One region of the Paenibacillus filicis genome, then DNA from elsewhere that is predicted to be linked to it. Evidence: a T-box and tRNA genes for the amino acid it is inferred to sense, from the RefSeq annotation. Region 1 holds a T-box; the other holds one or more tRNA genes.
The links. The T-box of region 1 lies ahead of leuS (leucine--tRNA ligase). A T-box ahead of a tRNA ligase gene usually reads a tRNA of that ligase, here a tRNA-Leu.
Positions count from the first base shown of each region.

Region 2: it has a tRNA-Leu gene. The T-box ahead of leuS (leucine--tRNA ligase) is inferred to sense a tRNA for this amino acid. The anticodon was not compared.

Region 1 is NZ_JBBPCC010000009.1:202,160-217,301, forward strand. Features, by position in the region: gene WMW72_RS15760 (transglutaminase TgpA family protein) at 1-1,733, shown strand, start outside; gene WMW72_RS15765 (hypothetical protein) at 1,812-1,973, opposite strand; gene WMW72_RS15770 (YqeG family HAD IIIA-type phosphatase) at 2,146-2,640, shown strand; gene yqeH (ribosome biogenesis GTPase YqeH) at 2,648-3,781, shown strand; gene WMW72_RS15780 (shikimate dehydrogenase) at 3,924-4,823, shown strand; gene yhbY (ribosome assembly RNA-binding protein YhbY) at 4,863-5,153, shown strand; gene WMW72_RS15790 (nicotinate-nucleotide adenylyltransferase) at 5,208-5,795, shown strand; gene yqeK (bis(5'-nucleosyl)-tetraphosphatase (symmetrical) YqeK) at 5,785-6,351, shown strand; gene rsfS (ribosome silencing factor) at 6,394-6,741, shown strand; gene WMW72_RS15805 (CvfB family protein) at 6,738-7,643, shown strand; gene WMW72_RS15810 (class I SAM-dependent DNA methyltransferase) at 7,721-8,512, shown strand; T-box leader at 9,093-9,347, shown strand; gene leuS (leucine--tRNA ligase) at 9,404-11,854, shown strand; gene comER (late competence protein ComER) at 11,942-12,775, opposite strand; gene WMW72_RS15825 (ComEA family DNA-binding protein) at 12,873-13,613, shown strand; gene WMW72_RS15830 (homocysteine synthase) at 13,730-15,019, shown strand; gene WMW72_RS15835 (deoxycytidylate deaminase) at 15,035-15,142, shown strand, end outside.
Region 2 is NZ_JBBPCC010000039.1:5,968-21,109, reverse strand. Features, by position in the region: gene WMW72_RS35750 (accessory gene regulator B family protein) at 1-428, shown strand, start outside; gene WMW72_RS34305 (hypothetical protein) at 418-1,083, shown strand; gene WMW72_RS34300 (AgrD family cyclic lactone autoinducer peptide) at 1,115-1,234, shown strand; gene WMW72_RS34295 (hypothetical protein) at 1,310-1,798, shown strand; gene WMW72_RS34290 (hypothetical protein) at 2,004-2,336, shown strand; gene WMW72_RS34285 (Imm6 family immunity protein) at 3,034-3,522, shown strand; gene WMW72_RS35745 (hypothetical protein) at 3,583-4,080, shown strand; partial or broken gene WMW72_RS35765 (tRNA(His) guanylyltransferase Thg1 family protein) at 4,083-4,259, shown strand; gene WMW72_RS34275 (AAA family ATPase) at 4,262-4,699, shown strand; gene WMW72_RS34270 (hypothetical protein) at 4,683-4,961, shown strand; gene WMW72_RS34265 (hypothetical protein) at 5,011-5,739, shown strand; gene WMW72_RS34260 (hypothetical protein) at 5,775-6,014, shown strand; gene WMW72_RS34255 (SMI1/KNR4 family protein) at 6,187-6,726, shown strand; gene WMW72_RS34250 (metallophosphoesterase family protein) at 6,766-7,461, shown strand; gene WMW72_RS34245 (3'-5' exonuclease) at 7,571-8,107, shown strand; gene WMW72_RS34240 (DNA polymerase beta superfamily protein) at 8,145-8,876, shown strand; gene WMW72_RS34235 (hypothetical protein) at 9,149-9,400, opposite strand; tRNA gene WMW72_RS34230 (tRNA-Ile) at 9,734-9,811, shown strand; tRNA gene WMW72_RS34225 (tRNA-Leu) at 9,816-9,897, shown strand; gene WMW72_RS34220 (S-layer homology domain-containing protein) at 10,460-10,882, shown strand; gene WMW72_RS34215 (Imm50 family immunity protein) at 10,964-11,617, opposite strand; gene WMW72_RS34210 (GNAT family N-acetyltransferase) at 11,838-15,008, shown strand; gene WMW72_RS34205 (amidohydrolase family protein) at 14,995-15,142, shown strand, end outside.

The DNA.
Region 1 (15,142 bases):
TGTGGCCTCAGGTGGCGGTCATGGTCGGCTGTGGACTATTCCTGGTCATTCTGGCGCACTTCCGCCGCCTCCGGCAAAAGGACCCTGCCGCCTGGAGGCATCTGGCCGATTATCCGGTCTCTATCGTAGCACCGGTTGCCGTCCTCATTATTCTGACGCTGCTGGTCGGGATTGCGATGCCGGAAGTGAGACCGGCTTTCATGGATCCGTACACGGCATGGCGCGCCTACAGAGGCGAGCCCATGAATTTCTCGACGGGCAAGGGGGTCCAAGTATCCGCAGCACTGGATGCGCTGGATGCCTCATCGGGCTACAGCCGCAACGATCGTTTTCTGGGCAGCGGTTTCCAATTCGACTATACGCCGGTAATGACCGTCAACACGACGCACCGCGGATACTGGCGCGGAGAGTCGCTCGCTCTGTACACCGGCCGCGGCTGGCAGCAGAGCGAGCAGGAGCGTGGAACCTGGACACAGGTCAGAGCGGACAGCCCGCTCGCAACGGACTTGAAGCTGCCTGGAGACCAGATGAAGACGCTGGAAGTGACCCAGACGGTTACGCTGCTGACAGATGAGAAGTACCCGGTGCTGTTCGGTGCCTATGCGGCCCAGCGAGTTCTGGAGCTGAACGGAGGACGGCTCGGCTTCGATGCGCTCCAGTGGTCGCCTTCGCAGGGCGAGCTCCGCTATAGCGAGCGCGTCCCTTATCCGAAGACGTATACGATCGTCTCGCAGCTGCCGATCATCGACGAAGCTGCGCTTCGCAGTCTGACCCGCGAAACGCCGCGCCAGGAGCTAGCTCCGTATCTTCAGCTTCCTGATCAACTGCCGGAGCGGGTGCGTACGCTGGCCCAGGAGATTACGAAGAACGCGACCAACGATTATGACCGGGCCAAGATGATCGAGCAGTATCTGAACTTGAACTATTCGTACACGAACAAGCCCGATCTGACCAAGGGTCGCAGCCGCGACTTCGTGGACCGGTTTTTGTTCGAAATCAAGCAGGGCTATTGCGACTACTTCTCGACTTCTATGGCGGTTCTCTCCCGTTCCGTCGGCCTTCCTACCCGCTGGGTCAAAGGCTATTCGTCCGGCACGACGGCCATCGAGCAGCCAAGCTTCGGTTTCGTGCCTGAGGAGGCTATCGATCCGAATGCAGCGGGTCTGTACACGGTGCGCAATTCTGACGCGCATTCATGGGTAGAGGTCTACTTCAGCGGCTACGGTTGGGTGCCGTTCGAGCCGACCGCAGGCTTTACCATGCCTCGGGCGCTTCCGGTCAACGAGCCGGTCGTGGATACGACGCCCGCGCCTCCGCTCCCTGAGGATGTTCCGGTTGTATCCGAGCCCGTAGTCAAGCCTCATTATTACACGATTGGCGGCGCCGTGCTGGCGGTCCTCGCGCTAATGGCCTTCGTCGTGCGGCGCTGGCAGCTGGTAGATCTGCTGAGAGAGAAGGTTCGCCGCCGCCGCGCTTCGCTGTTGAAGCAGAAGCTGATCGTCGAGTGCGAGCGCCTGCTCCGCATTTTCCGCCGCCACGGCTATATCCGCGAGGAGCATGAGACGCTGCGTGAAGCGGTCCGGCGCTGGACAACCAAGAGCCGCTGGATGAAGGGCGAGCTGGATATTGTGCTGAATCACTTTGAGAAGGCCAAGTACGGCAAGGAAGAGATTACGGAGGAAGACTGGCGCCAGACGGCACAGATCGTCGAGAAGCTCCGGTCGCAGATGTAGACCGAACCGAACACCCCCGTCCATGAGGATGGGGTTTTTTTGGAGCGGGTATCGGAAGCTCAGGCTGGAAGCGGCAGGTTAGGTTTTTTTATCCTCTCGCAGTTGCTCCAGCAGACTGCGGATCTCCCGGAGCTCCTTGAGCTGCTGCTTCTGCAGCCAGGTAAGCTGAGAGGAATCGATCCCCCAGCGAATGATGAAGTACAAGGCAGCCAGGCAAAAAAATATGACTATAGTAATCATACAGATCTCCCTTCGTGAAGTGTCGATCCAATCGATTAAACCCATCTTATACCATTTAAACGCAGTTCTGGGTATGGAAGTTTCAACAAACGCGGGATTCCCTCTTTGCATGCAAAAGGACAAGTATGGTATAGTTTGACGTATATAGCTATCGTTTCTTGAGGTGAACGCATTGCTGAATAAGCTTATTCCGCGCAAACAGGTTAACAGCATCTACGATATTGAACTGGATATGTTATGGAAGCAGGGATACCGAGGCATTATTACGGACTTGGATAATACGCTGGTGGGGGCCAAGGCGCCGCTCGCGACACCGGAGTTGATCGATTGGCTGAAGGTAGTGGGCCAGATCGGATTTCAGGTTGTCATTGTATCGAACAACCAGCGTGACAGAGTAACCAAGTTCGCTGAGCCGTTATCCCTGCCTTTTATTTATCAGGCGAGAAAACCGACGAACGTATCGTTCCGCAGAGCGCTTCAACTGATGAAGCTGCAGCCCGAGCAGACGATGGTCATCGGCGATCAGATGCTGACGGACGTGCTTGGCGGCAACCGGCTCGGACTGTATACGATCCTGGTAAGTCCGATTGCGATCGCGGACGAAGGCTTCTTTACGAAAGTCAACCGGCGAATTGAGAAAGCCGCATTAATGATGATGAAAAGGTAGGGAACGTATGACGCTTGACCGCGAACAAACGCAACAAGAAGAACTTTATTGCTCAGGCTGTGGGGTACGTATACAGACTGAAGATGTCCAGAAGCTCGGCTATGTGCCCGCTTCCGCTTTGAGCCGTACTCCGCTGATTTGTCAGCGCTGCTTCCGGATCAAAAATTACAATGAATCGTCGAGCATCACGCTCAATCAGGACGATTTCCTGCGGCTGCTGACGCATGTAGGCTCGACAGAGTCTCTGGTCGTGAACATCGTCGACCTGTTCGATTTCGAAGGCAGCATGATCTCGGGGCTGGCGCGCTTTGTCGGCACCAATCCGATCGTGCTCGTCGTCAACAAGATTGACCTGCTGCCCAAGGTGACGAATTATAACCGTATTCTCAATTGGGTGCAGCGCCAGGTGAAGGAAGCCGGCCTGCGTGTCGTCGAAGTCGTGCTATGCTCGGCCAAGAAAAACATGGGCTTCGAGCGGGTGATCGAGGCGATCGAAGAGCACCGCAAGGGACGCGACATCTATGTCGTCGGAGCGACCAATGTCGGCAAGTCGACACTGATTAACCGTCTCATCCGTGATTACAGCGACCTGGATGCCGAGCTGACTACGTCGCAATATCCGGGTACGACGCTCGATCTCGTGCGGATTCCGATGGATGACGGCTCGTCGATTATCGATACGCCGGGCATTGTCTACAAGCACCGGATGACGGAGCTTGTCGGGAAGAAAGATCTGATGAAGCTGATGCCGGATAAACCGGTGAAGCCGCTGGTGTTTCAGCTTAATGAGAAGCAGTCCATATTCTTCGGCAGTCTGATGCGGTTCGACTTCGTTCAAGGAGAGCGCCAATCGTTCACCTTCTATGTGTCCAATGCGCTGAAGGCCCACCGGACCAAGCTGGAAAAGGCGGACGCACTGTACGAGGAGCATCGGGGCGTGATGCTGACGCCTCCGTCTCTGGAGGAGCTGGAGCTGCTGCCACCGCTCACGAAGCATACGATCCGGGTTCCGAAGGGCAAGCCAATGGACGTGTCAGTCTCGGGAATCGGCTGGATTAAAGCCAACAGCGAGGCGGGAGCCGACCTTATTATTCATGTGCCCAAGGGCGTCAAGGTTGCTTTGCGGGAAACGCTGATCTAGAAAAAGCCGAGTATAGGATGCGGCCGGATACGGATAGCTGGTGGAAGCGGCATCCGTTTTCGTGTTGCATGATTTGTAACGAGCCGGCTTGCCGATTCCGGTAGCCGGTCGCCGTTTGTTTAAGGGGAGAGGAGCATCGATCATGGGGGAGCTTCATGCAGGAGAGACGCTTCGGACACCGAGAACGGAGCTGGACAGCCACACCGTGATGTTTGGCGTCTTCGGCGATCCGATCCGGCATTCCAAGTCGCCGGTTATGCTGAACCGCGCATTCGAGGTTAGCGGTATCAATGCTGCTTACGGCGCGTTTCATATTTTGCCGGGTACATTGAAGGACGCGATAGCGGGTATCCGCGCGCTTCAATTCCGCGGTGTCAATGTCACGGTGCCGCATAAGCTGGAAGTGATGGACTATCTGGATGAAATCGACGAGGGTGCCCGGATCATCGGAGCGGTCAACACGATCGTTAACGATAACGGCAAACTAACGGGGTATAATACCGATGGTATCGGCTATATGCGCTCGTTGAAGGAAGAAACGGGGCTGGACCTGCGCGGCCGCAAGGTGCTGATGCTCGGAGCGGGCGGAGCGGCTCGCGGTGTCGGCTACGCCATCGGCAAGGAAGGTGCGGCTCATATCTACATTGCGAACCGTACGAAGGCCAAGGCGGAGGAACTGGCTCATTCCATGAGCAGCTTCTGCAGCGTGTCCGGCCACGGGCTGGATGAGATCGGACAGCTAGCCGGAGAAGCCGCATTGATCGTCAACAACACGTCCGTCGGCATGCACCCAAACGTCGACGAGAGTCCGATGGACATCTCGCTGATTCCCGAAGGAGTGGTCGTTAGCGACCTGGTGTATAATCCGCTGCTGACCCGATTTTTGCGAGAAGCCCGCGATCAGCGCGGTGCAGTTATTCATAGCGGACTGGGCATGTTTATCTACCAGGGGGCGTATGCCTTCGAATACTGGACGGGCAAGCCTGCTCCGACCGAGGCGATGCGCGAGGTTGTGCTGGCCTCGTTCGGGCATACGGACTGAATTCAAGCAACAGTGTAAAGAAGAAGGGAACTTGCGAATATGCTATCTGGTAAACAAAAAAGATTTTTGCGCGCACAAGCGCATCATTTGACCCCGATTTTTCAAGTCGGTAAGGGCGGCGTCAACGACCATCTGATCCGTCACATCGCCGAGGCGATCGAAGTGCGGGAGCTGCTCAAGGTATCGATCCTCAATAATAATTCGGATGACCGTCACGAGGTGGCGGAGCAATTGGCGGAAGGCGCAGGCGCTGAGCTTGTGCAGGTAATCGGCCGGACTATCGTGCTGTACAAGGAATCCCGCGATAACAAGACGATCGAGCTGCCCTAGAACTGCGGGCCATACGCAGGGCATGCAAGTTTTATTGGCAAAGAGGTGAGCCGGATGAAGATTGGACTCATGGGCGGCACGTTCGACCCGATTCATATCGGACATCTGCTGGCCGCGCAAAGCGTGAGCGAGGAGCTGGGGCTGGACGAGGTATGGTTCGTGCCGACGAATGTGCCTCCGCATAAGGCTCAGTCCAAGGGTGCGGCACCGCATCAACGGCTGGAGATGGTGCGCCTGGCTATCGAAGGCTACGACCGGTTCCGCGCGACGGCAATCGAGCTAGAGAAGGGCGGCGTGTCCTACAGCATCGAGACCGTGCTCCTGCTCCGCAGCGAGTACCCGGAGCATGAATTCTATTACATCATCGGCGCGGATATGGTCCGCTACCTGCCCAAGTGGGTCAGGATCGGGGAGCTGGCGAAGCTCGTCACGTTCGTCGGCTTGCAGCGGCCAGGCTTCGATGCAGGGCTTGACTTGCTGCCTCCGGATATCCGGGCATCCGTTCGGCTGGCATCGATGCCGCAGATCGAGCTGTCCTCCACCCGCATTCGCGAGCGGAGAGCAGCCGGACTGCCGGTCCGCTACATGGTACCGGATCAGGTAAACCATTATATCGAGGTGAACCGGTTGTATGAAGCGTGAAGAGATCGTGGCTTCGGTCAAAGAACAGATGCCGGAGAGGCGCTGGGCGCATACGCTCGGCGTGATGGAAACCTCCGTCTTGCTTGCCGAGCGTTTCGGGGAAGATCCGGTGAAGGCGGAGCTGGCAGCCATTCTGCATGATGTGTGCAAGTATTGGCGCGTAGACGAGCAGGCCGCGATCATCCGGGATAACGGATTACCGCTGGATCTGCTCGATTACGACAAGGAGCTGTGGCATGCGCATGCAGGAGCTTGGATTGCCAAGACCCGCTACGGCGTGGAGGACGAAGAGGTGCTGGATGCGATCCGGTATCATACATCCGGCCGTGCGCAGATGACGGGTCTCGATAAGGTCGTCTGTCTGGCCGATTATATGGAGCCTGGCCGGGATTTCCCGCATGTGCATATTATTCGCCAGGAAGCCGAACATAGTCTGGAGAAGGCTTTGCTCGCCGGCTTCGACGGCACCATCCGTTTTCTGCTGGACAAGGGGAAACGGATTTATCCATTGACGCTGGAAGCGCGTAATGGACTTATTCTTGAGCTGGACCAGTAGAATCGGCTCTCGAATTGAACGGACAATAAGGGAGGAAACGGAATGACCATACAACCAGAAGCATTAATGAAGCTTGCCGTTGATGCGGCAGAAGACAAGAAAGCATTGAATCTCGTAGCTTTGAATCTGATCGGGATCTCGTTGATATCCGATTATTTTGTTATTTGTCACGGGAATTCGGAAACCCAGGTACAAGCGATTGCGACGGAAATCCGCAAGCGTGCCGAGGAGCAGGGCGCACGGCTGCGCGGCTTGGAGGGCATGGACACCGCCCGCTGGGTGCTGATCGATCTGGGGGATGTCGTCGTGCATGTGTTCCACCGCGACGAGCGCGAATATTACAACATCGAGCGTCTGTGGTCCGATGCGAAAGTGGTTGAACGGGTATGACGCTGGAAGCCGGAACGATTCGCCGTCTGGAGGTAGCCCGGGAGGTATCTCCGCACGGCTACTTTCTGACGGACGGGACAACGGATGTACTGCTGCATTATAGCGAGACGAATGGCACGGCTATCCAGATTGGAGAGCCGGTTGAAGCCTTCCTGTTCCACGATACAGAGGACCGTCTGGCAGCGACGCTGCGCAAGCCGCTGATTATGCTGGACGAGGTTGCGCTGCTGGAGGTTGTCGATATCCATCCGCGTTTCGGTTGTTTTCTCGAAATGGGCCTGGGCCGCAACCTGCTCCTGCCATTCCGCGAGCTGCCTGAGCTGAAGGAGCTTCATCCGAAGGTAGGCGACAAGGTATTCGTCGTGCTAGGGCATGACCGTCAGGGCAGGCTGGTCGCCAGACTCGCCGGTGAGGAGCAGCTACGCAAGCTATGCGTGCCTGCGCCGCAGGTTTGGAAAAACCGCCGCGTCGAAGCGCGTGTGTACAAGCCGCTGCAGATGGGTTCGTTCGTTGTGTGCGATGCCGGTGTGCTAGGGTTTGGCGTGATCGGGCTGATTCACTCGACCGAGCGTACGCGGATGCTGCGTCTGGGCGAGCAGGTGGAGGTCCGTGTAGCTTTCGTGCGGGAGGACGGCAATGTCAACCTGTCGATGCGCGAGCGTAAGGAATTCGTGCGGGATGAGGACTCCGAGAAGCTGCTGGCTTTCTTGCGCGAGCGTCCTAACGCAGCGATGCCTTATTCGGATGAGACGCCGGCCGATCTGATCAGCCAGCGCTTCGGGATGAGTAAATCCGCCTTCAAGCGGGCGCTAGGCAAGCTGATGAAGGAAGGCCTCGTCACGCAGGACGGAAGCTGGACGTATCTGAAACAGGAACAACAATCACCGGTTGCCGACTCTTAACGGTTGCAGCCGGTTTTCTTTTGGGCGGAGCCGCATCATGGCGGGTAGCGTCTTAGCAAGAAAGGAGCGGGAGTCCTATGGCTTATGAGCAGTTTTCCTATGTGTACGACCGGTTGATGGAGGACATGCCCTATGACGAGTGGCTGGAATTTGCCCGTCAATGCTGGCATAAGCAAGGTGAACCGCGTACGGTTGTCGATCTCGGCTGCGGGACGGGCAGCTTGTCCGTCCCGCTGGTACAGCTCGGGTATGAAGTGACCGGCATCGATCTGTCGGAGGATATGTTGGCTATCGCCAGACATAAGGCGGATGAGGCTGCACGGCTGGAGCCGGGCAAGCAGGGCGGTAGTCTGCTGCTCCTGCAGCAGGACATTCGGGAATGGTCGCTGGGCAGGCAGACGGATGCGGTCGTATCGTTCTGCGATTGTTTTAATTATCTGTTGGAGCCGGAGGAACTGGTGGCTGCTTTTCGTCATACGTTTGAGGCGCTGGCACCGGGCGGGATCTTTATGTTCGATATGCATACGCCCCACCAGCTTCGCTCGTATGCGGAGGCTCAGCCTTTTTTGCTCAATGAGGATGATGTCGCCTATATCTGGACCTGTGAATTCGATGAGGAGCGTTGCGAGATCGAGCACGCGCTGACCGTATTCGCCAAGGAAGTGGAGAGGCCAGGCAGGGAGGAGCGCGAAGAGCGCTTCTACCGGGTCGATGAGACGCATGTACAGCGGGCTTATCCCCCCGCATTCATCGAGCAGGAGCTGCGGAATGCCGGTTTTGCCGACGTATCCGTGTACGCGGATTTCACATGGATGAGTCTGGCGGAAGATACAGAGCGAGCCTTCTTCGTTGCGGTGAAGCCGAAGTAAGCTAGAGAGAAGAGAGACCTCTGTTCCGTGAAAACGGGAGCCGGGGTCTCTCTTTTTCTTATTCGATCAAGCTCCGAACGAGAGCTTCAGCGCCTTGGCTGCATCCGGGACAGCGGCACGAGCGTCTTCGATGTCATACGCCAAATTAAAAATCCGCCATTTCCCTGATTACATAGTTTTGGCGGACTGTTTATGTTTTGAGGCATTAGATCTATCCATGGAGCAGGCGCAGGATGAGCTGCAGCATAGCGAGCAAGATGCCCCAGAGCGGCAGCGACAGCAGCAATCCATTGACCAAACCGCGCATTGTCGATCCCTCCGTTCATTCCATTCCTAGTTATCAAGTATGTTCCATTTGCAGGTAGGGTAACCCTGAAACTAGAGGAATTTTTGAATTTATAGGGGTTGACTGCATGCGGAGCCTGGTCACAAGGCCAGGAGCTATGAAGTAAGCCGGGCGGGCCAGATGTAAGCGGAGGCTGCTGCTTAAACGCAGAACCGCGAAGCTGGCGGTAGATGGCGAGCCGCTACTTGACAGGCAGGATTTGTTTTACATATAATGATGGGTAATTGCATGGATAAGAAGGCAGTGACAGGAATTAGTAGCTCGGTATCCGTTATCAGAGAGTCGGTGGGTGGTGCGAACCGGCAGCGGCGCCTAAGCGAACTCATCCTGGAGCCAGAAGGTGATGACGAAGCGGCTATTCTTGAGGATAGCGCCGTTCGTAACCGGATCGTGTGCCCCGCGTTAAGGGGATCGAGTGGACGTGAGGCAAAGCATGCCTGCCGTCAACTAGGGTGGTACCACGGGAAATCAAAGCTTCTCGTCCCTAGCGCAAGCTAGCGATGAGGGCTTTTTTGTTTGCTTGAATTGAAGGAGGAGCAGTTGTTATGGCACAGGAAACGAGAGACAATCAAGGGTATAACCCGCAGAGCATTGAGCCGAAATGGCAGCAGTACTGGGACAATAACAAGACGTTTAAGGTGCTGGAGGATGACTCCAAGCCGAAGTTCTATGCGCTCGATATGTTCCCATATCCGTCTGGAGCCGGACTTCATGTCGGCCATCCCGAAGGCTACACGGCAACGGATATCGTATCGCGCTACAAGCGGATGCGCGGCTACAACGTGCTGCATCCGATGGGCTGGGATGCATTCGGCCTGCCGGCAGAGCAGTACGCACTGGATACGGGCAATGATCCGCGCGATTTTACGAAGAAAAACATTGAAACATTCCGCCGTCAGATCAAATCGCTCGGCTTCTCGTATGACTGGGACCGCGAGATCAGCACGACGGACCCGGAATATTATAAATGGACGCAGTGGATTTTCATCCAGCTGTACAACAAAGGATTGGCCTACGTGGACGAGGTTGCCGTTAACTGGTGTCCGGCGCTCGGAACGGTGCTGGCTAACGAAGAGGTTATCGACGGCCTGAGCGAGCGCGGCGGCCATCCGGTCGTCCGCAAGCCGATGCGTCAGTGGGTGCTGCGAATTACGGAATATGCCGAGCGCTTGCTGGAGGATCTGGAGGAGCTGGATTGGTCCGAGAGCATCAAGGATATGCAGCGCAACTGGATCGGCAAGTCCAAGGGCGCAGAGGTGACCTTTGCGATCCAAGGACATGATGGCGAAGGCCTGAAGGTCTTTACAACTCGTCCGGACACGCTGTTCGGTGCTACGTACTGTGTGCTGGCTCCCGAGCATGAGCTGGTTGCGAAGATTACGACACCGGAGCAGGCGGATGCGATCCGTGAGTACCAGGAGCGCGCTTCGCGTAAGAGCGATCTGGAGCGTACGGACCTGGCGAAGGACAAGACAGGCGTATTCACGGGCGCGTATGCGGTTAATCCCGTCAGCGGTGCACAGGTGCCGATCTGGATCGCCGATTATGTGCTGGCCGGCTATGGAACGGGTGCGATTATGGCCGTACCGGGTCATGACCAGCGTGACTGGGAGTTCGCCAAGCAGTTCGATCTGCCGATCATAGAGGTTGTCGAAGGCGGGGAACTTGCGAAGGAAGCATATGCCGGAGACGGTCCTCACGTGAATTCCGATTTCCTGAACGGACTGAACAACGAGCAGGCGATCAGCGCGATGATCGAGCGTCTCGAGGCCGAAGGCAAAGGTCAAGGCAAAGTGACGTACCGTCTGCGCGACTGGCTGTTCAGCCGTCAGCGCTACTGGGGTGAGCCGATTCCGATTCTCCATCTGGAAGACGGCACGATGACGACAGTGCCGGAGGATCAGCTGCCTCTGCTGCTGCCGCAGGTGGATGAGATCAAGCCGTCCGGTACCGGGGAGTCCCCGCTGGCTAACGTCAAGGAGTGGGTTGAGACCATCGATCCGGTATCCGGGCAGAAGGCGCGCCGCGAGACGAACACGATGCCGCAATGGGCGGGAAGCTGCTGGTACTACCTGCGCTTCATCGATCCGAAGAACGACGATGCCATCTGCTCGCCGGAGCTTCAGAAGAAATGGCTGCCGGTCGATCTGTATATCGGCGGAGCGGAGCACGCCGTCCTTCACTTGCTGTATGCTCGCTTCTGGCACAAGGTGCTGTACGATCTCGGCGTAGTCGCGACGAAGGAACCGTTCCACAAGCTCGTGAACCAGGGTATGATCCTGGGCGAGAACAACGAGAAAATGAGTAAATCCCGTGGTAATGTCATTAACCCGGATGAGATCGTGAACGAATATGGGGCAGACACGCTGCGTATGTATGAGATGTTCATGGGGCCACTCGAAGCGACGAAGCCATGGAACGTCAATGGCGTAGAAGGTACTTACCGGTTCCTGAACCGGGTGTGGCGTTTGTTCGTCGGCGAAGACGGCGCGCTGAATCCGAAGATCGATGCGAACGAGGAGCTGGGCAGCGAGTCGTTCAAGCGCATCTGGCACCGTACGATCAAGAAGGTGACGGAGGATAACGAGGCACTGCGCTTCAATACTTCCATCAGCCAACTGATGATCTTCATCAACGAAGCTTACAAGACCGACCGCCTGCCGAAAGCGGCACTGGAGCATTTCGTTCAGCTGCTGTCCCCGCTTGCGCCTCACTTGGCCGAAGAGCTGTGGGAGAAGCTGGGTCACACCGAGAGCGTGACCTATGTAGCGTGGCCGGTCTACGACGAAGCTTGGACCGTCGACAACGAGGTCGAGATCGTCGTTCAGGTGAACGGCAAGATCGCGGATCGTGTACGCGTGGCGGCCGACGCTGACGAGGCGGCGCTGCAGGAATTGGCCTTTGGACTGGATAAGGTCAAGGATGCAACAGCAGGCAAGACGGTCCGCAAGGTGATCGTGGTGAAGGGCAAGCTTGTCAATATTGTGGTCGGCTAACCGGCTGCATACAAATAACCGCACGGGGCGGCATCTGCGGACGCCGGCCCTGCGGTTCATACGGAAAAGACGTGAAAGCATCGCGTTCTAGTCGACTTGGGTCCCGAAGAAGCGGGCTTCCACCTTTTCCACATCTTCATCATACTTTGCATGAGTTGTGCGGATCAGGTCGTAGAAGACCCCGCCCAGCTCTTTTTCCATTATACGGAGACCTTCAGCGGTTATGCCGCCCGGGACGGCTACACGCTTCTGCAAGGTAGCTGGAGTGAATCCTCCTGTCGTCAGCAGCTTGCCGGTCCCCAGTGTCATTTCGCTGGCGAGCAGCGTCGCTTCCTCTTCCGATATACCGGTAGCGTTAACGGCAGCTTCCGCGTACTTCTGAATAAAATAGGCGAGGAAGGCGGGGCCGCAGCTGCTTAGGTCGGAGGAGATGCGGGTGTACTGCTCGGACACGCGAATGGGCGAGCCGATATGGGACAGCAGATTCTCCAGCAGCACCTCATCCTCAGGCATGGTGCGGTTGCCGTAGATACATAAGGCGGCTCCGCTAAGCACGTAGTTCGTGATACTCGGAATGATTTTGGCGATTTTGCAGGGAAGCTGCTCTTCCAGATGGCGGAGCAAAACGGGACTTGTGATGGAGATGACTAGCTGTTCCCCCGTGACGACAGGGCGGATATCCTCAATCACCTCTTTGAATTCCAAGGGCTTGATGCACAAAAATAAAAGATCCGAGCCTTCGGCGGCTTCTTTATTGGAACGGGCGACCTGCAGCCCCGGAATATGCTCGGCCAAACGTTCGACCTTGGACAGTGTGCGATTCGTCGCAACGACTTGCTCCGGGTTAAGCGCACCGGACCGGATAAACGCTTCGATGAGTATGCTTCCCATGCTGCCTGTTCCTATGAATCCTACTCGCATGATCATCCCCCCCTGTTTGGACTGCAGCCTTTTTCCATTGTATGAAGGGAAGCTTTGAACTAGACCAAATTGTTGACAAATGAAGGGAGGATTTCCGATGAATGTCCATCAGCAGGGAAGGACGACGGACATATGGTGGATCGTGGCTGGAGCCGGGGCGGTGCTTGTCTTGGTGCTTGCGCTTCGCTTTATGCTGGCTGCAGCGCCGGAGGCAGGCTTTATCGCCGTAGATGAGGAGATGCGGCGGTTGCTGCAGGAGCGGGACGATGAGACCGGCTCGGCTGCCGCAAGCACGGGCAAAGGACCTGCAAAGCCGGGGACTGTAGCGGGGACGGCGAAGTCCGGAGCCGGTTCCCCGGCGCAGGGGCAGAGAGAGGCGGCAGCTGGTGCTGGTGCTGGTACACCGGGCGGAGCCGGGGGAACGACAGCTGGAACTGCACCCGGCACGGCACAGTCGGAGAATGGAGCCGCCGAGAATCCGGCTGGCGGAGCTATGAAGGAGCTGGGCTCAGCGGGACCCGCTCTTACGGATGCCGGAATAGGAGCTGGGGCACAGAACGTCGGCGTGGGAGGCAGCGCTGCGGCGGTCCAGCAGCCGGGTACTCCGGCGATGGCGACGGAGACGGGAGCGTCCTCTGGAGGCAAGCTGGATCTGAACCGGGCCACGGCCGAGCAGCTCGTTGCGCTGCCAGGTATTGGTCCAAGCAAGGCTCAGGCCATTCTGGAGCTGCGCAAGAAGCTAGGAGGCTTTCGTTCGGTGGATCAGCTCAAGCAGGTCAAGGGAATCGGTGCGCAGACGTTCAAGAAGCTGGAGCCGCTTATTACGGTAGCACCTTAATAAAGATGCTATGAATCTGCCAATCTATCAGCAACCGCTTTCGTTTTAACCGGGAATATGAGAGAATGGAGAGGAAACTACACCAATACCTACCATTCGCAAGGAGGACTTTGTCGATGTCAGAACGCAAGCTTGATTTGGAAACATTAGCGGTTCATGCCGGCCAGGAAATCGATCCCACCACGATGTCGAGAGCAGTCCCACTGTATCAGACGACCTCCTACGGCTTCCGTGACACGGATCATGCCGCAGATTTGTTCGCTTTGAAGGAGTTCGGCAATATTTATACCCGTCTGATGAACCCGACTACGGATGTATTCGAGAAGCGGGTAGCGGCCCTGGAAGGCGCACCGGCTGCACTGGCTACGGCTTCTGGCCAAGCGGCGATTACATATTCGATTCTGAACATTGCTGGATCAGGAGATGAGATCGTATCTTCGGCCAGTCTGTATGGCGGTACGTATAACTTATTTGCCAATACGCTGGCAAAGCTCGGGATTACGGTGAAGTTCGTCGATTCGTCCAATCCTGAAAACTTCCGCGCAGCGGTCACGGACAAGACGAAAGCCTTCTTCGCGGAGACCATCGGCAACCCGCGCGGCGATGTGCTGGATATTGAGGCTGTGGCTGCGATCGCCCATGAGCATGGGGTACCGCTGATCGTGGACAACACGTTCCCGAGCCCGTACCTGTGCCGTCCAATCGAGCATGGCGCGGATATCGTCGTTCACTCCGCTACGAAGTTTATCGGCGGACATGGTACTTCCATCGGCGGCGTCATCGTTGATGGCGGACGCTTCGACTGGACGAAGGGGGATAAGTTCCCTGGACTGACTCAGCCGGACCCGAGCTATCATGGCGTTGTTTACACGGAAGCAGTAGGTCCTATCGCCTACATTATCAAGGCGCGCGTACAGCTTCTCCGCGATATGGGAGCTGCCATCTCCCCGTTCAACTCGTTCCTGCTGCTGCAGGGGCTGGAGACCCTGCATCTGCGCATGGAACGCCATAGCTCCAACGCATTGGCTGTCGCCAAGTACCTGGAAGCGCATGAAGCGGTCGAGTGGGTCAGCTATTCCGGCTTGGAGAGCCATCCTTCCCACGCGCATGCACTCAAGTATTTGTCGAAGGGCCAGGGCGCGATCCTGACCTTCGGGATCAAGGGCGGTATCGAGGCGGGCCGCAAGCTGATCAACGGCGTGAAGCTGCTGTCCCACCTGGCTAATGTCGGCGACTCCAAGTCGCTCATTATCCACCCGGCGAGCACGACCCATCAGCAGTTGTCCGGCGATGAGCAGGAAGCTGCCGGGGTATCTCCGGGCATGATCCGTCTGTCCATTGGCACCGAGTCGATTAATGACATTATCTACGATCTGGAGCAGGCCATCCAGGCCAGCCAGCAGTAAAGGGGAAGCATCGCCATGGCACGCCGCAAGGACTGGGACACTTATTTCATGGATATCGCGTATATGGCCTCGACCCGTTCCCAATGCAGCCGCCGGCATGTAGGGACGGTGCTTGTGCAGGGT
Region 2 (15,142 bases), on a different contig from region 1:
TTGTGTTACTATTTCTTCTAGTAATCTCTTTCTTCATTGGAAACACAACATCAGTTATCCTTTGCTTCATATGCTTTGTTGCATTAAGACTTGTATCTGGTGGGGCATGGCATTTTAAAAATGATTTTCATTGTTTTATTTTTTCAACATTGGTTCTTATCTTAATACCCTTAATTGAGCTCTACAACATTGACTTAAGTTTTCTTAATGTAATCACTGCTGTAATTATTCTGTACTTTGCTCCATTATCTAAGTCAATAACACGTTTTTCAAAAAAGTATTGGACGTTCAAATCAATTGCTCTCCTTTTTATAGCATTTAATTATTTTGTTCTAATATCACCTGTTGTCACAACTGCTTTTTTCATTCAAGCTTTATCTCTGCTAGATATAACAAAAATGAGGGTGAACTATAGTGGTGGTTCGTGAAGTGGTATCATTTGTATTTTCTTTGTTTGATGCAGCTTCAATTCTTTTACTAATTCTGAGTGTGTTCAGGATTAATATCAGGAGTAACATGGTAAGAATCATTGGATCTGTCATTATTTCCACTGTTTTATCCACACTACTATCTAATTTCATTCATCAATACGCTATTTTTTTTCTAGTTCCTGTAATGATTGGAATCGTGAGATTTGTATTTGGAGAAAAAACAAAATATTCAATATGGATCACAATAGTAGGATATGTTTTGTTTTTACTAATTCAGGCTTTTCTTGGGCTACTATTTCTATCGTATGGTCTTATGGGTCCGGAAGACATGCAACCTTTTACAGTTAAAGGTTACATTGCTCAGGTGATAACATTTATTATTGTGGTGATTATTTCAATATTTCTCAAGAGGACTAATGATGGATTTGATTTTGATTTTTCAGATAGAGTTAATACAGGCAGGAAAAGCAGCAGCAAACCTTATGTAATCGTTGCAATTATCTCAGTATTCATTGTTTTAATAACCTACCCAAATCTGTACTATCAAGAAACAATTAGAATGTTTTATTTAGTTCTTGTAATCAATACGTCAGCGTTTTTTCTTCTTATTTTTCTATCAATGAAGAGGGATAGGGAAGAAATGTTGAGATAAAAATTTTCGCAATACGAAGGGAGGTGAGCTAATGAAAAAAATCGTTTCTTTTATGGCAATGCCACTTGTTGCAACTTTTGCTTTTGTTCTTGCTGTAGTTCAACCAGCATGTTTTGGTATTTGGTTTGAACCAGAAGCTCCAAAAGAATAAGAATATTTTAGTTATGTGACAGGGATGTTGTCGAATACATCCCTTTGTATAACTAAATAGAAAGGACTGTTTTATTTGAAGTTGATCGATTGGATTAAACATAGGGTAAGCTCAGAACTTCAAACAGCAGATAGTGAAGTAGTAAAGCAATTGTTGAAAAATTTTGAAGACAGTCTCAAGACATCCATACAATTTATTGATTTAGAAAGTAATTTTATTGTGATTGAACATAATGATGTTTTTTATGTCACTATAGATAGAGCGAAAAGACAGCGAATAGTTACATCCAGGTATGGGACATTTATTACGAAGGAAGAGATACTCGAAAATATTGAAGGAGTCGAAGATTTTGCCTCGCTAGGAAAGACCCTGGTCGTTAACATGAGTAACATCAAAAAATATCATAGTCACAATGGCACTTTATTCTTTGATCTTGATGCTCTTCATAGTGTACAGATTCAACTCAAGTTAATTCCTTATGTCATAAAGCAGGTTGGACAGGAAAATGATTTGTACAGTCCTCTCAATTATCAATATGCCCCTCTTAATACAAAAAAAGTATGAATATTGCTTGATCGACCCGTGTCTCGGTTCGATTATTTTTTTGTCCAAAAAGAATATAATTCGACATTCATCGACAAATATACATAATTTGGACTTATTGTAAACTATTTTTTTGTGCAAATCTGCAAAAATAGAGTGGTGATTACCAAGATAACCCATGATACTATTGTAAATGTTAGGAAACTATATGCAAAGGAGAAGTCACATGTCAAAAGTGATAATCATCGATCCGCACCTGTTTGAAAAAGCTATGCAATGCGAGGATACTAAAACAAACTACGAAGTTATTAAGCACAACATCGACCAAATAGATAAGAAGGTTGATATGTTACATGCTGAATTGGATAAGATCCCTTCATCACTCTTCTTAGCGAGAGAATCAGTAATTGTCCACATGGAAATCCTGGAGAGCAAAAGGCATATAAAAATGGCTGAAATGGAGTATTTGTTCAATAAGGTCATGAATGATACTGAGGAGGGTTTTGCTGAAGATTTTTGTGCAAATGCTAATGAAGAAAATTGGTCATCCGACCTTTAAAAAAACGAAGCATTAGTAAAGAGAATGGAATTGCATGGGCTTTTTTTCTTATAGGGCTTTTATTCTTATATCCTCTGATATTGTTATGGGCTTTAATTGGTCATGCTAAACAATACGAGAGTAGGAATTGATGTCAAGGAGCTGCTAGTGAGAAGCTCTTTTTTATTGGATTTTTATAAGTAACATATGAAACATATATAATTGACTTATAACAATGTGAAATGGTATTATTTAGTTATGTTAGTGGTAATCAAATGGTTATTTTATTGGAACAGAAGGTGTTCTTTTGCTAAAGTTCATACTGGAATCATCAGGGATTATTTTATCTCCAGCATTAATTCCGTTATTTAATACTTTTGTCTGTTTGTACTGACTTTTACCTTTGCTGAGTCAGATACGAAGTTTGGTGTGTCCATTTTTTTACTCATGCTATCAATACCATACTTAATTATTGCTTTAGCTTTCTCATTCTTCATTCAATTTGCTAAGCAAAAATCTAAACAGTGAGGAACCGAAATTTTATAAGGAGCTATTTTATATTTAAAAACTAATTTTCAGAATGAATGGGATGACTGGTTTAATGAACATTTTGAAATAATCCCATAAAAGGCTATTTTCATATGGATGGGTATATTGGAACGTGAAAATAAAACCAATGCTGCTGTTTTATTGACCAATTTGAGGAGCATTTATTAATATGAAGAATATTGAGGAAATTAGCATTGATAGCAGAGTGGCGATTTGTTTGGCCTATGCCAAGCGGACACTTGATTATCTGGAAGATGAATTCGGTGAAGGGAAGTATGATCAGGCATTTAAAAAATTCCGAGAGATCCTTCATATGGGGAATTCATGGCTATTAGGTAGCTATGTAGATTGGGATCAAATATACCGAATGTGCAATGACGATGAAGAAGATTATGGATGTTTTGACTTTATCGCTAATGCTGAAGTGACAGATCGCTACGAAATTCCATCAATATTATTAATCTGGAGTATTTACTACTTCATGTATCAATGTGCTCACAGGTCTAATGAACGTTATTTCCCTCAGGATCTTTGGGATGGACACTTACCAGAAGAGGAAGAAATAAAAATTCTTAATTCACTACATATTGATGTGACCCAATATCTTTCACCAAACATTTGCCAGGAGCTTCGGTTAATTGAAATGAAGTACAGATGATCCTAGAATTCATCAGAATAAAACAACAATTTTATATAGAAAGAAGTGTGTTTGTACACCATGAAAATAGCTAAGTTGTCTCAAGTAAAGCCGAACAGCAATTTGATTGATTTTTCAGAAGCTGAAAGCGCGCTAGGGTTTCAGTTGTGCTCCAGTATTAAAAGTTTATACACTCGGGTGTATGGCTGTAATGGTGAAGGAAGCTTGAAATCGCTTATGACTATACCTCAAAACAATAAATGGGATACATGGTTTTCTTTCAATGAAACCGAGAGGGATCGAAATGAATTCTTTCTAGAAATGCCTCATTCATCTCAGGTGGTCAATGAATTCATTATTAAAGGTTTTCTAGAATGGACTGGGGGAAATGATTTTGGAAGAAGAATGATGATAGGCAATTTATTAATAAATATAGGTAGTATTCCAATATTAATTAATAACGATACAAACCAAGTAGAGTGGATAGATTGTGATTATGGGCACTTTGAAGTTTATGAAGAGAATCCCAACGGAGTTTTTGCAAATTCAATTGATGATTTCTTAAAAATGTTCGTTTAATGGGTATCAATTGGAATGACTTACCTATTTGGCAAAAGCGCGGCGTCTGCATCACCAAACAATACTTTCAAAAAGGTGAAGCAACTCGGAGTAAGTGGGATGTTGATTTTGAAACACCAATCTTCAGCCAGAACCGAGACTACATTAACCAATATGTCTATTTGAATAAGGATGAGTAGATGTGGAATGTGTAATCTTTATCGGGATTCAAGCTTCTGGAAAGTCAACTTTTTTTAAAGAGAAATTCTATAATTCGCATATACGAATTAATCTTGATATGTTGCGGACAAGAAATCGTGAGGATATCTTTTTAACGGCTTCCATCAAAGCAATGCAGCCATTTGTTGTAGATAACACGAATCCCACAATCGCAGATAGAAAGAAATATATCGATATGTCCAAGGATCACAACTTCAAGGTGATTGGCTATTTCTTTGAACCTGATTATGATTTGTCTTATTCACGGAACGATTTGAGGCAAGGAAAAGAAAAATTGCCTGAAGTAGCAATTAAGAGCACATTAAAGAAATTGCAGAATCCTTCATTCGCTGAAGGATTCGACGAGTTGTACTTAGTTAGATCAGCAGCTGGGGGATTTTTGATTGACAAGATCGATTAAAACGAGTCTTGATCCCAGTCATTTCCCAGTCAATGAATGGATAAAAGACATAGTTGTCAATATTGGGAAGAGTGAGAATTATAGATTTTATGGAGACACATGGACTGTTTTAGTAAGAGTATATAAATTAATAGATAATACATGGAATACAGAGGCTGATGTAGCTTTTATTGTGGACGAGGCGCCATGGCATTTACTTGAACAAGGGTTCAGTTTTAAGCTTTGGGCAGGAAAGGATATTGCTACTGTAACAATTCTTTAGGGAACAAATCATGGAATATTGTTAGTTAAACGGAATCAGGTGAATTGATATGGAAAACTATTTCTTAAAAGCTGTAATGCGAATCAATAGCATTGATGAAAAACAATATGTAAATATATCACATAAAAGATATAGAGATTTTAGATCTAAAGGAGAGTATACGGCTGACGCTACGCTTATTGCCGAGTATTATCGTAGAGTTGGAGTCTTTCTACAATTAATGAATGAGGAAAGTGCTTATATTTTACTGGGAATGTCGAAATTAATTCATAAAGAACCCATTCTTGACTATGATAATTTGCTTACAATTTGTCCAAATCTCAAGAAAATTAACTTAACGATTTTTAAAGCAATTTGCTTCAACTATCTTGAGTGGTGTTGCTTAATTGATAGCGGCAACCCATTAGCCATTAAATATCATGACATATATGAGCCAATTATAAAATTATTCGAACGAGGAGGGGGACAAATTAGTACCCATCATCATGAGCTGGTCGGAGGTTTTGGCGCATTTCCGCGATCAATCTCCGCCAGCAGAGGTGATATGAAAGAGTTTGATATTAGCGATAAAGCACTTGAACTGGAAATCAAGGAAGTAGAACATGCTGAAGCGTATCTTAAAGAGTATCTACAAGATAGAAATGTTACGAGGAAATGCATCCGATGCGCGAGTAGATTGTTCATACAGGAAAATCAAAGTATTGGTGGTACTTGGTACAAAGTTAAATGTGAAACTGAAAAATGTTTTGATGATAATTTCAGTAGTTATTATTTTTAATGAAATGAATTATTTATATAAATTTATTTTGTGAGGTGGCTATGATAGCAACAATAGGTTACAGGTTGAAATTTCCCAAAGCCAGGGATTTTGTTAATATTACCAGTGATCATGCTATTCCAGTAAAATCATTTCTTCAGTATGAAGGCAAATACTATTGTGTCACAAGGGTTTATTTTGCAAACAATAGAGATGCTGGTGGATATCTAATAGAAGTCAAAGAAGCAAATGAGATCCCAAGTAATTATGTAACTGTCAGGAAGTCCTTAAGATAAAACCGAAGTTTCATTGGAAAGGAGAGGGTAGATGATTGAAAATTAGAGTAAATAAAAAGAATCGCCAAGTAATAATTGATAATTTTTTTCATATTGGTGGAGTCATCATTCCGACGACAGGGAGAATGAAAGTGAATAAAATTGAGATTTTGTAAGGATCGGAGGAGTATAGATGGAATGGGATAAAATTTTTGAAGATGCATTCGAAAAGAGAGAAGGGGCAAGCAATCAAGAAATTTATAATTTCCATGAGACTTGGAATACACAGATATCAGATCTAGAGATTCAGAGCGTCATAGACACACACGCTCAGACAGGCTCTGACATACCATTTGCCCCTTCGCAATGGAGTTTTCCGCAGAAAAAACTTCCATCGACGTATATCGAATTCCTACAATATTCAAATGGTGGAGATTTTCAGAGAGGAGATAGATATTTTCAATTTTTTAGTATTACGCAATTTAGAGAGTATAATGTAGCCTATGAATTTCCAGAATATATGAAGCATTGTGTTTCAATGGGTATGGACGGTTATGGCAATCATTATATTTTTGATATGAGGGAAGAGATGACTGACAATGAATACCCTATCCTTGTAGCTCATTCTGGGTATCTAGACTTTGAGGGTAGCGTTCGTGTAGCTGATTCATTTTTAGAGCTATGTATGGGGAGAACTTCAATGAGTGATGAAATGGACAAACGTTGGCATTAGGTATGTAATAAAATGGATATTTGATTGGAGTGAAGCGATTTGATTTATATTACTGGAGATGTGCATGGCAGCGTAAGTATCGGAAAAAGACTGAACACCAGGAACTTCCCTCAGCAGAAAAGCCTCACTAAGAAAGATTATGTTATCATAGCGGGAGACTTTGGACTTGTCTGGAACAATGACAAGGAAGACATGTATTGGCGTAAATGGCTTAATAAAGAGAAGTCGTTCACTACCTTGTTTATTGATGGCAATCATGAGAATCATGACTTATTGGACGCCTATCCTGTTGAGGAGTGGAATGGAGGTAAGGTGCATAAGATCAATGAATCGATAATTCATTTGATGCGTGGCCAAGTGTATGAAATTGAAGGAAAGAAGTTCTTCACATTCGGTGGAGCTGATTCACATGATAAGGAGCATCGTAGAGAGGGTATCTCCTGGTGGAGACGTGAAATGCCATCATATGCAGAGTATGAAGAGGGTCTGAAGAACCTAGATAGGCATAGGTGGGTTGTGGATTATGTGATTACACATACATGCTGCAGTGGAACTATGGAGCGGATAAGCGAGCGACTGGGTATTAGGTATGAATTGGATCAGATGCACAGATATTTTAATGACATAGATAAGAAATTAAAGTATAAAAAATGGTTTTTTGCTCATTTTCATGCTGATATTGAGTTACCACGGAATCAGAGATTGATATTTACAGATGTATTGCAGCTGACATAAATACATTGTCTAATTAGTATTGTTTTATTAGAATTAATAATTACTGAGAATTTTTTTGGTTAATAATGCTATTATAGACAATAACAACTTTAAGAAATGGATGAGTAAAATGAACTATATTATACTTGATTTAGAGGCCACCTGCTGGGAGAATGTCCGTTCAAATCGAAATGAAACAATTGAAATTGGTGCAGTTAAATTAAATGACAAACTTGAGTTTGTTGATGAGTTTCAAACATTCATCAAACCAATACGGAATCCATGGTTGTCGGATTTCTGTAAAAACCTTACATCTATCAAACAAGAGGATGTTAATAAGGCCCCTTACTTTATAGAGGCCATTAATAAATTCAAGGATTGGATAGGTGAAGAGGAATATTTCCTATGCTCTTGGGGCTTTTATGATAAAAACCAGTTGATGACGGATTGCGATTTACATAAAATCTCGAATAACTGGCTGCTGAATCATATTAGCATAAAGCACCAGCACGGAAAGATGATTGGTAAGGGAAGAGGTGTCGGCATGGAAAGAGCTTTACAAATGCTGAAGCTTCAATTGGAAGGTATCCATCACAGGGGTATTGACGATGCTCGAAACATTGCGAAGATATTTATTAAGATTTACGATAAATTGGAGTTTAAATAAAACGTGCATTTCGTTGGGCAGGAGATGACTATAAAAAGTGAAAGTACATGGACGAGAAGTAGTATTTAAGGCTCTTTCTGGGAGCGTAAATAGAAATCTAAATGACAATAAATCTGATCGAGACATCAAGCTATTTGTATTGCCTACCTTTGATGATTTGTATAATGGTGTCATATACAAAAATTTTACCACTTCAGATGCTGAAGATATTGAGATACATGATGTTAGGAAGCTTGAAAAACTTCTATTTAACTCAAATCTAACATTCCTAGAGCTTTTGTTTTCAGTTGAGATTGATACATATGACTATAAAGAAATAAATCAAATTATTGGAATGCGTGACGATTTAGCAAGAATCAATTTAAGGAACTTGTATAATAGCTGTTATGGTATGTATCACGGTCAGATGAAGGATTTGCTTAAGCCAAATTCTGATAAACAACAAGAGATTATAGATAAGTTCGGATACAATACAAAGAAAGCAATGATGTCATTGCACTTTTTAAAGTTTATTTCAAAATTCTATTCTACTGATTTTAATGACTTTTCTTCGTCTATTGTTTATCAGGGTGAAGAAAGGGAGTTTATGTTGAATGTCAAACATGGTGGTCTAGCATATAACCAGTTTATCGATTTAACTAAGGATGTGGAGGCAGAAACAAAACTCATTGAGGATGCATATATGTCTCAAAAAGTTAATCAAGAGACCAATAACAAGTTACAGAGATTGCTAAGATCCTTAATTAAAAATAATATTGATTTAGTATAAAAAGTACACTTTACATCTTTGAACATTAGGCAGAAAGCATGTTGTCTTTTATATTAAAGAGATTAATGATCAGCCATATAGACTTGAACTAATTAAATGGTGCATAATTTGGTTCAGAATGGAAAGGAACTTGCCAGTGAACCGCTGTAAAGTTTTTTTCTATGCGTTCGAGGCTGATTGTGGTTGTAAGGATGAGAATTTATCTATAAAAGAAGGAGTGCTTGAGCAGAATTAAAATCTGTAAAAATAAAAAAAGAAGTCAGAGACTTCTTTTAGTTACTTACTTTCTTTCCTAGGTGATGTTTGTATGCATGAAAAATAAAGCGTTCGTTTTGTAAATCTTTTAATTTTATGCCACCAAATAAATTAGTAACTTCAATAATTTCGAATTTTCTTCCGATTTTAAAAGGAATGTAGTCTAAAATTTTTCGTTTTGCGTTTTCAGCCTCTTCATATTTCTTTCGAGATGGTTCACCTAAGGTCCAAACTTCACCAATAGTAGGATTTCGTAAAGTTCCAGCCATTTAGCACCTCCTTTATAGTAGATTTTACAATAAAAACTTACCTTGAACAACTAGGTACACATTATTAAATATTTCAAATTATTGCACAAAATAGAATTTATAAATAAGAATAAAAGTCGAATTTTATAAGAATAAAAAATGTAATTTAAAGTATTTTGAAAATGCTATATTAACTACACAAAAAAAGCAGCTGCTTCGCAAAAGAATAGGAGTACATCAAATGAATAAACCTCCTTTGTTACTTTCGGTTGAGATAATTGTGAAGCAAATGGGATTAAACATAAAGAAAGCAATTGAATCAATTAAAAGTGACAAAGGATGAATTTATATTCTGGATCTTTCGCCTAGAGGCCGATGGCAACCAGCTCATAACTGGTCACATCATCGCAAGTTCGAATCCTGCAAGATCCACTGAGCGGATATGGTGGAAGGGCAGACACACAGCACTTAAAATGCTGCGGTAATGCACCTTGCGAGTTCGAGTCTCGCTATCTGTATTGCAACCACAGTTCATTCTAACAACAATTTTACTCTGATAAGTAGGTGATATGAATAGACAGTAGAGATCCACCGAAATCTTTCCTCTAAATTAACCAATAATTATAATATAAATTATGAGGAGAGATAAATAATAATGAGTAACCTACAACCTACATAGGGACAGTTTGTTCTTAAAGGAATCGTCACAGGCCTTTCAAATGACAAAGCATTTAGCGAAAGAAAGATGGGAGTAATCCTTGGCAAAAGATTCAGTTTGGTATCAAAACAAGTCCAGCAGAATTTGTCTACGTTGAGCTAATGGGATCAAAAACAAAAGAGGTTAATCTTGTATATCGCGATCCTAGTGATGGTAAGCGTGATAATAAAAATATCTAGAAAGTTACTTGGGGTGAAAGATACAAGGAACGGGATGACAATTTCGAGATTCAAATGAATATTAAAGCAGGTCTTGAGCGAGATGAAGAAGGAAAAAAGTAAAAGATAATAAAACATTAACTCCATTCGATACAGTGGATTATATTAAGAAGTATCTCAAAGACGGCGAATCAGTCTTTATTCGTGGAGCACTTCAGATCACTGACTACCAAGGTAAGCCACCACTGGGCCAAGACAGACATCGAATGGGCGTTAGAAAACGGTATGGTGAGCGGCGTGGCTCCTGGTAGGTTTAGTCCGGATACGACAACCACGGAAGAACAATTTCTGAAAATGCTCCTGATCGCTATAAAAGGAGTAGCGGAACAGCCGGAGAGTACAACTTGGAGCGCAACGTATGATACATTCGCCGCCGCGCATCAGTATCCGCTCCAAATCGAGCAGCACGATAAGCCGATTACACGAACGGCCGTTGCGGAGCTGCTAGCGGTCACACAGGGGTTAACGCAATTGGTGACCAAGCGATTCGGTATGTGCTCGACAAGCAGCTATCCCAGAGGAAAGCAGCCGCCATGGTCTAGGGCTATCAAGGCGGTGACCACCTGACGCGGGCGGAATCCGTGTGCTTCATCCGCAATGTCCTCATCATGGCTGAGTACAAAACTCCACAGCATCGGCCCGAGCAATTCACTCTACCCTCATACTAACCTCGCGGCATAGAAAAGATCCTCCGAAGCCCATCTGCGCATCCATGAAGACATATATGGCTTCATGCTCATAGCAGAAATCCAATTGAAGTAACCTATTTTGTTCGTCAAACGGAGACAGCTTCTCCTCATGAATACCTGTAAATTGAAAAGACACGGCGTAGGGGGAGAAATCTCCGGCTGTGTCTTTGATGGTTATGCGCAACGTTTTTCCCAAGCCCTCTTTCTCAACCCTCAGGTCAGCTTGGGTAATCTCAGCGTAATGAAACGGGGGAAACCAGCCAAGGGTTTGCATAACCTCATTGATTCCCATAATGGATGCCAGCGGAGAAAATAGTAGCTCAAATCTGAGCACTTCCTCCAAGCGCGATTCGTACTGAGGGCTTATGAACAATAACAACGAACCTGATTCATATTGGTTAACGACGGCTCTAAAAGCTGACCATGAAGGGGTACCAGCCTGCCCTGCAATAAGCTGAATCTGGTCATGCATGCGCAGCTTCATCGATGGATCCCCATGGATGTGTAAGCGAAAGGCCAGCGCTTCCTCTTCCTTGGGAAACTTGACCGTCTCACGTTCTACGGATAGAACATGAACACCCCAACCAGCAGATCTGAATAATTCCTCTCCCACCTCTACACCTCCAAGTCATTCCACCTGAACGATCTCAACCCGTTCCAGCATGCTCTCAGCCTAGTCAACAGAAAAGAATGAGGTAAACTTTGGGTAAAAAAGTTTAGACCTCATCGTTATTCTTCCAATTAATGTTATAATAACTATAGCTCATCAAGCTATTTCGATCAATACAAGGTGTACAGGCGTCGTTTATCGATTAGATAAAGGAGATGAGAACATGACAGCAAATGCCACAGCCGAACAAATCCGCATTATAGAATATGAACCATCCTACGCGGCAGCGGTTGCTGACATGTGGAACCTCAGCAAAGAAAGCTGGGGAGGCGGCACCGACCAGAGAACGGAGGACAGCGTGCGCCGGGAAATGGAGATTTCCTCACATCTTCATGTCTTTCTCGCCGTTCACGGCGAGGAGGTTGTTGGCTTCTGCAGCTTCGCGCACTACCGCCAGGACGAAGGGGCCTTGTATGTGCCGTTGTTGAATGTACGGCCCGATTATCACGGGCACAAGGTTGGCCGGAATCTGATCTTGAATGCGGTTCGCAAGACCGTGGAAGCGGGCTGGCCGCGTCTCGATCTGTTCACCTGGGCGGGCAACACCAAGGCCGTGCCGATGTACAAGAAGTGCGGGTTTTTCTGGGAAAAAAGTGATGATTTCGTCCATCTGATGAACTTTATCCCGACTATCCTGCAGACCGAGGTGCTCGCCCCGTATTTCGAAGAGCTGGATTGGTATGCTGACAGCACCCGCGAGCTCGTGATCGAACCGGATGGCCGCCGGGAGCGGGGCTTTGATTTCTTCGATTACACTTGGCGCAAGGGAGAGCTTGCCTTGCGGGCGGAATTCGAGAAGACCGGACGGGGGCTAACCGCTCTGGACACGCCGGATTTTGCAATCTTCACCGAGATCGACGATCATGATCTCGTGTTCGGTGCCGTTTATAAGGTTCGTTATCGCATCCAGAACCGCTCTGCGTCCGAGTTGGCGATCGAGATCAAGGGCCAGGACGACAAGAATATCAAGTTTGCTCTGTCCGCAGCCCATACGCTTGATCCGGGAGAAACCGTCGTCGTAGAGGGCGAATTCGAGCTTGATCCGGTGCAGGAGGAGCAGAATGCCAAGAAGACTCATCCCATTGTCAGGAGCCAGTGGGTCATCGGCGGCAGGAGGGCGGAGTTCCGCACCGGTATTGCTACGAAGCTTCCGGTGAAGATGAAACCGGCACTGCCAGATGGAGTGCCGTATCCGGGCATTCCCGCCGTGTTCTACCTGAACGTGGAGAATCATTTTGCGTCGGAGGCGCAGTTCGCTTTTGACTGGCTGGAGGATGATTGTGTAGAATGGGCGGAGCGCACAGTAAGCTTCACCATTCCAGCTAAGGGCAAAGCCTCTATCCCCGTACCGTTCACCTTGCGGTCTTACGGCCTGTACTCGCGAGAGCTTGAAGTAAGAGCCGTTCCGGCTGTAGGGAAGGCGTTCTCCTTTGTCAGCAAGCTATCGGTTCTGCTCAAGGGAACGTATGGCCGCTTCGGAGGTGAGGACGGGGAGCAGTGGGTTGCTGTGAATGGTGCATTCTCCATCCACCTGAGCAAGCTGGATAATAACATGACCATCGGTTATGCTGGCTCGGACCATAGATTCTGGTGGGTCTACCCGAAGCTGGGCAAGCCGTTTGCCGAAGAATTCTCCAAGAAGCAGGCCAAGGAAGTGAAGATTTATCCTGATCGGGAGTATCAGGTGCTCGAAGCCCTCTACGAGTCGGACAACTTCCCCGGTCTGCAGGTGAAATCGGTGGCCAAGCTGTTGGCAAGCGGGATTTCCGAATTTCACCACGAAATCTGCAACACCGGCAGCGAGGCGCTGGTAGAGAAGATGTACCTGCTGACGAATTTCGGGTTATTCGGCAAGCGGCTCATCCTGCCCTACCAGGAACGTTACGTGGACATGGGTGACGCTTACGCCAGCGATCCGGATCATTGGGATAGCAGTCAGATCACCGAGAACTGGCTGTTCTGCGAGAAAGAGAATGCCGCTTACGGGATCTCTTGGGACCCTTCCCTGAAGCTGTTTCGCCCGGAATATACGCTCGGGCTGGAGCATGGTCTTGGCCGAATCGCGGCTGGAGCGGTCGTGCGTACGGAGCCGACGGTGTTTGTTCTGAACGCTTTTACGAAGTGGCGGGATTTCCGCGCATTTGCCCAGAAGCGGCAGGATTCGATCGACCCGGCTCTGGACAATCATCTTGACCTGGTGCTCGGCGGCGGTAATCCGTTCCTAGCGGGGGCACTGAACGCCGAACTCATCGAACGCAAGCTGCTTCCGCTCGTCGGCACCCTGGAGTTGTATGCGCAGAACGGCAGAGAGCCGGAACGGAAGGCAGCCGACATCCAGCTGAACCGGGAGCAGGACCTGCGTTCCGCGCGCTTTGAGATCCCTCGGGAGGAAAAGAACGCGCTGGAACAAGGCGACGGCTGGAAGGTCCGGGCTGTCTATCGCGGTGAGGATCGGGTCCAGGAGCGGACGGCGCTCTGGTTCCCCCAACTGGAAACGGAGAGGAGCTTCGTTTCCAAGGTGGAGGAAGGTCCGGCTGGTTCCATTTACACGGTGAGCAACGGCGTTATCTCGATAGCGGCTGCCCCCCAGTTCGGGAGTGTTGTGCATTCCCTGAAGTACCAGGGAGAAGAGTGGCTGGATAGCTCTTATCCACAAGCGGTCCCGCGTTCCTGGTGGAATCCTTGGCACGGAGGACTTGGTGTGCAGATTCCCGGCATAAGCGGCTTCAGCTGGCGGCTGGAGCCGAGAATCGCGGCTTGGGCTGAGCGGACAGACATTCACGGCAACCTCTGGAAGGGACTGAAGCTGACGACTCATATCGAGAAACAGGAAGCGAAGCGGGGGATTACGATCGAGCAGCATTACCTGATGCTGCCCGGTGTCCCTGTGCTATGTGCGCTGCATGCGGTCACCAACGGAAGTGGAATGGTTCTGCCGCATTTCTCGATCACGGATGATCATTTCTTCAAGCCTTCTCCCATCTTCTCCGAGGGCGTGATGGAAATTCCGGGAGAAGGAAGGTTCTTGCTTGGGAAGACGGAGGCGCATCTTCCTACCAAGGAAGTGTTGCGGATCGGGGCGGTTTCTCGCGAGGACATGCTGCATGTGGTGCATCGTTATTCCGAGCGGTCATCGGCGTATATGAACAACCAGGTGTTCGGCCACGCTGTGGATCATAAGCTGGCACTTCGGCATGGGGATACGGTCTGGACCCAGCCGGTCTTTCTAATCATGGGCCGGATGGCACTGAATCTGGCGGATGTCCAAAGCCTGCGGAAGCTCACATTTGTCAGCACTGACAACGAGAAGGGGAACTCACATGCCGATCATTGACATTCATATTCATCTGTCGGACATCGACAGCTTTCATCAAACCGCGCTGAATCAGTCCAAAGTGGAGTACAGCGCCGCTGGCCTCAAGGCTGAGTTTGATAAGAACGACGTCGTTCTTGGCATCGGCATGGGCG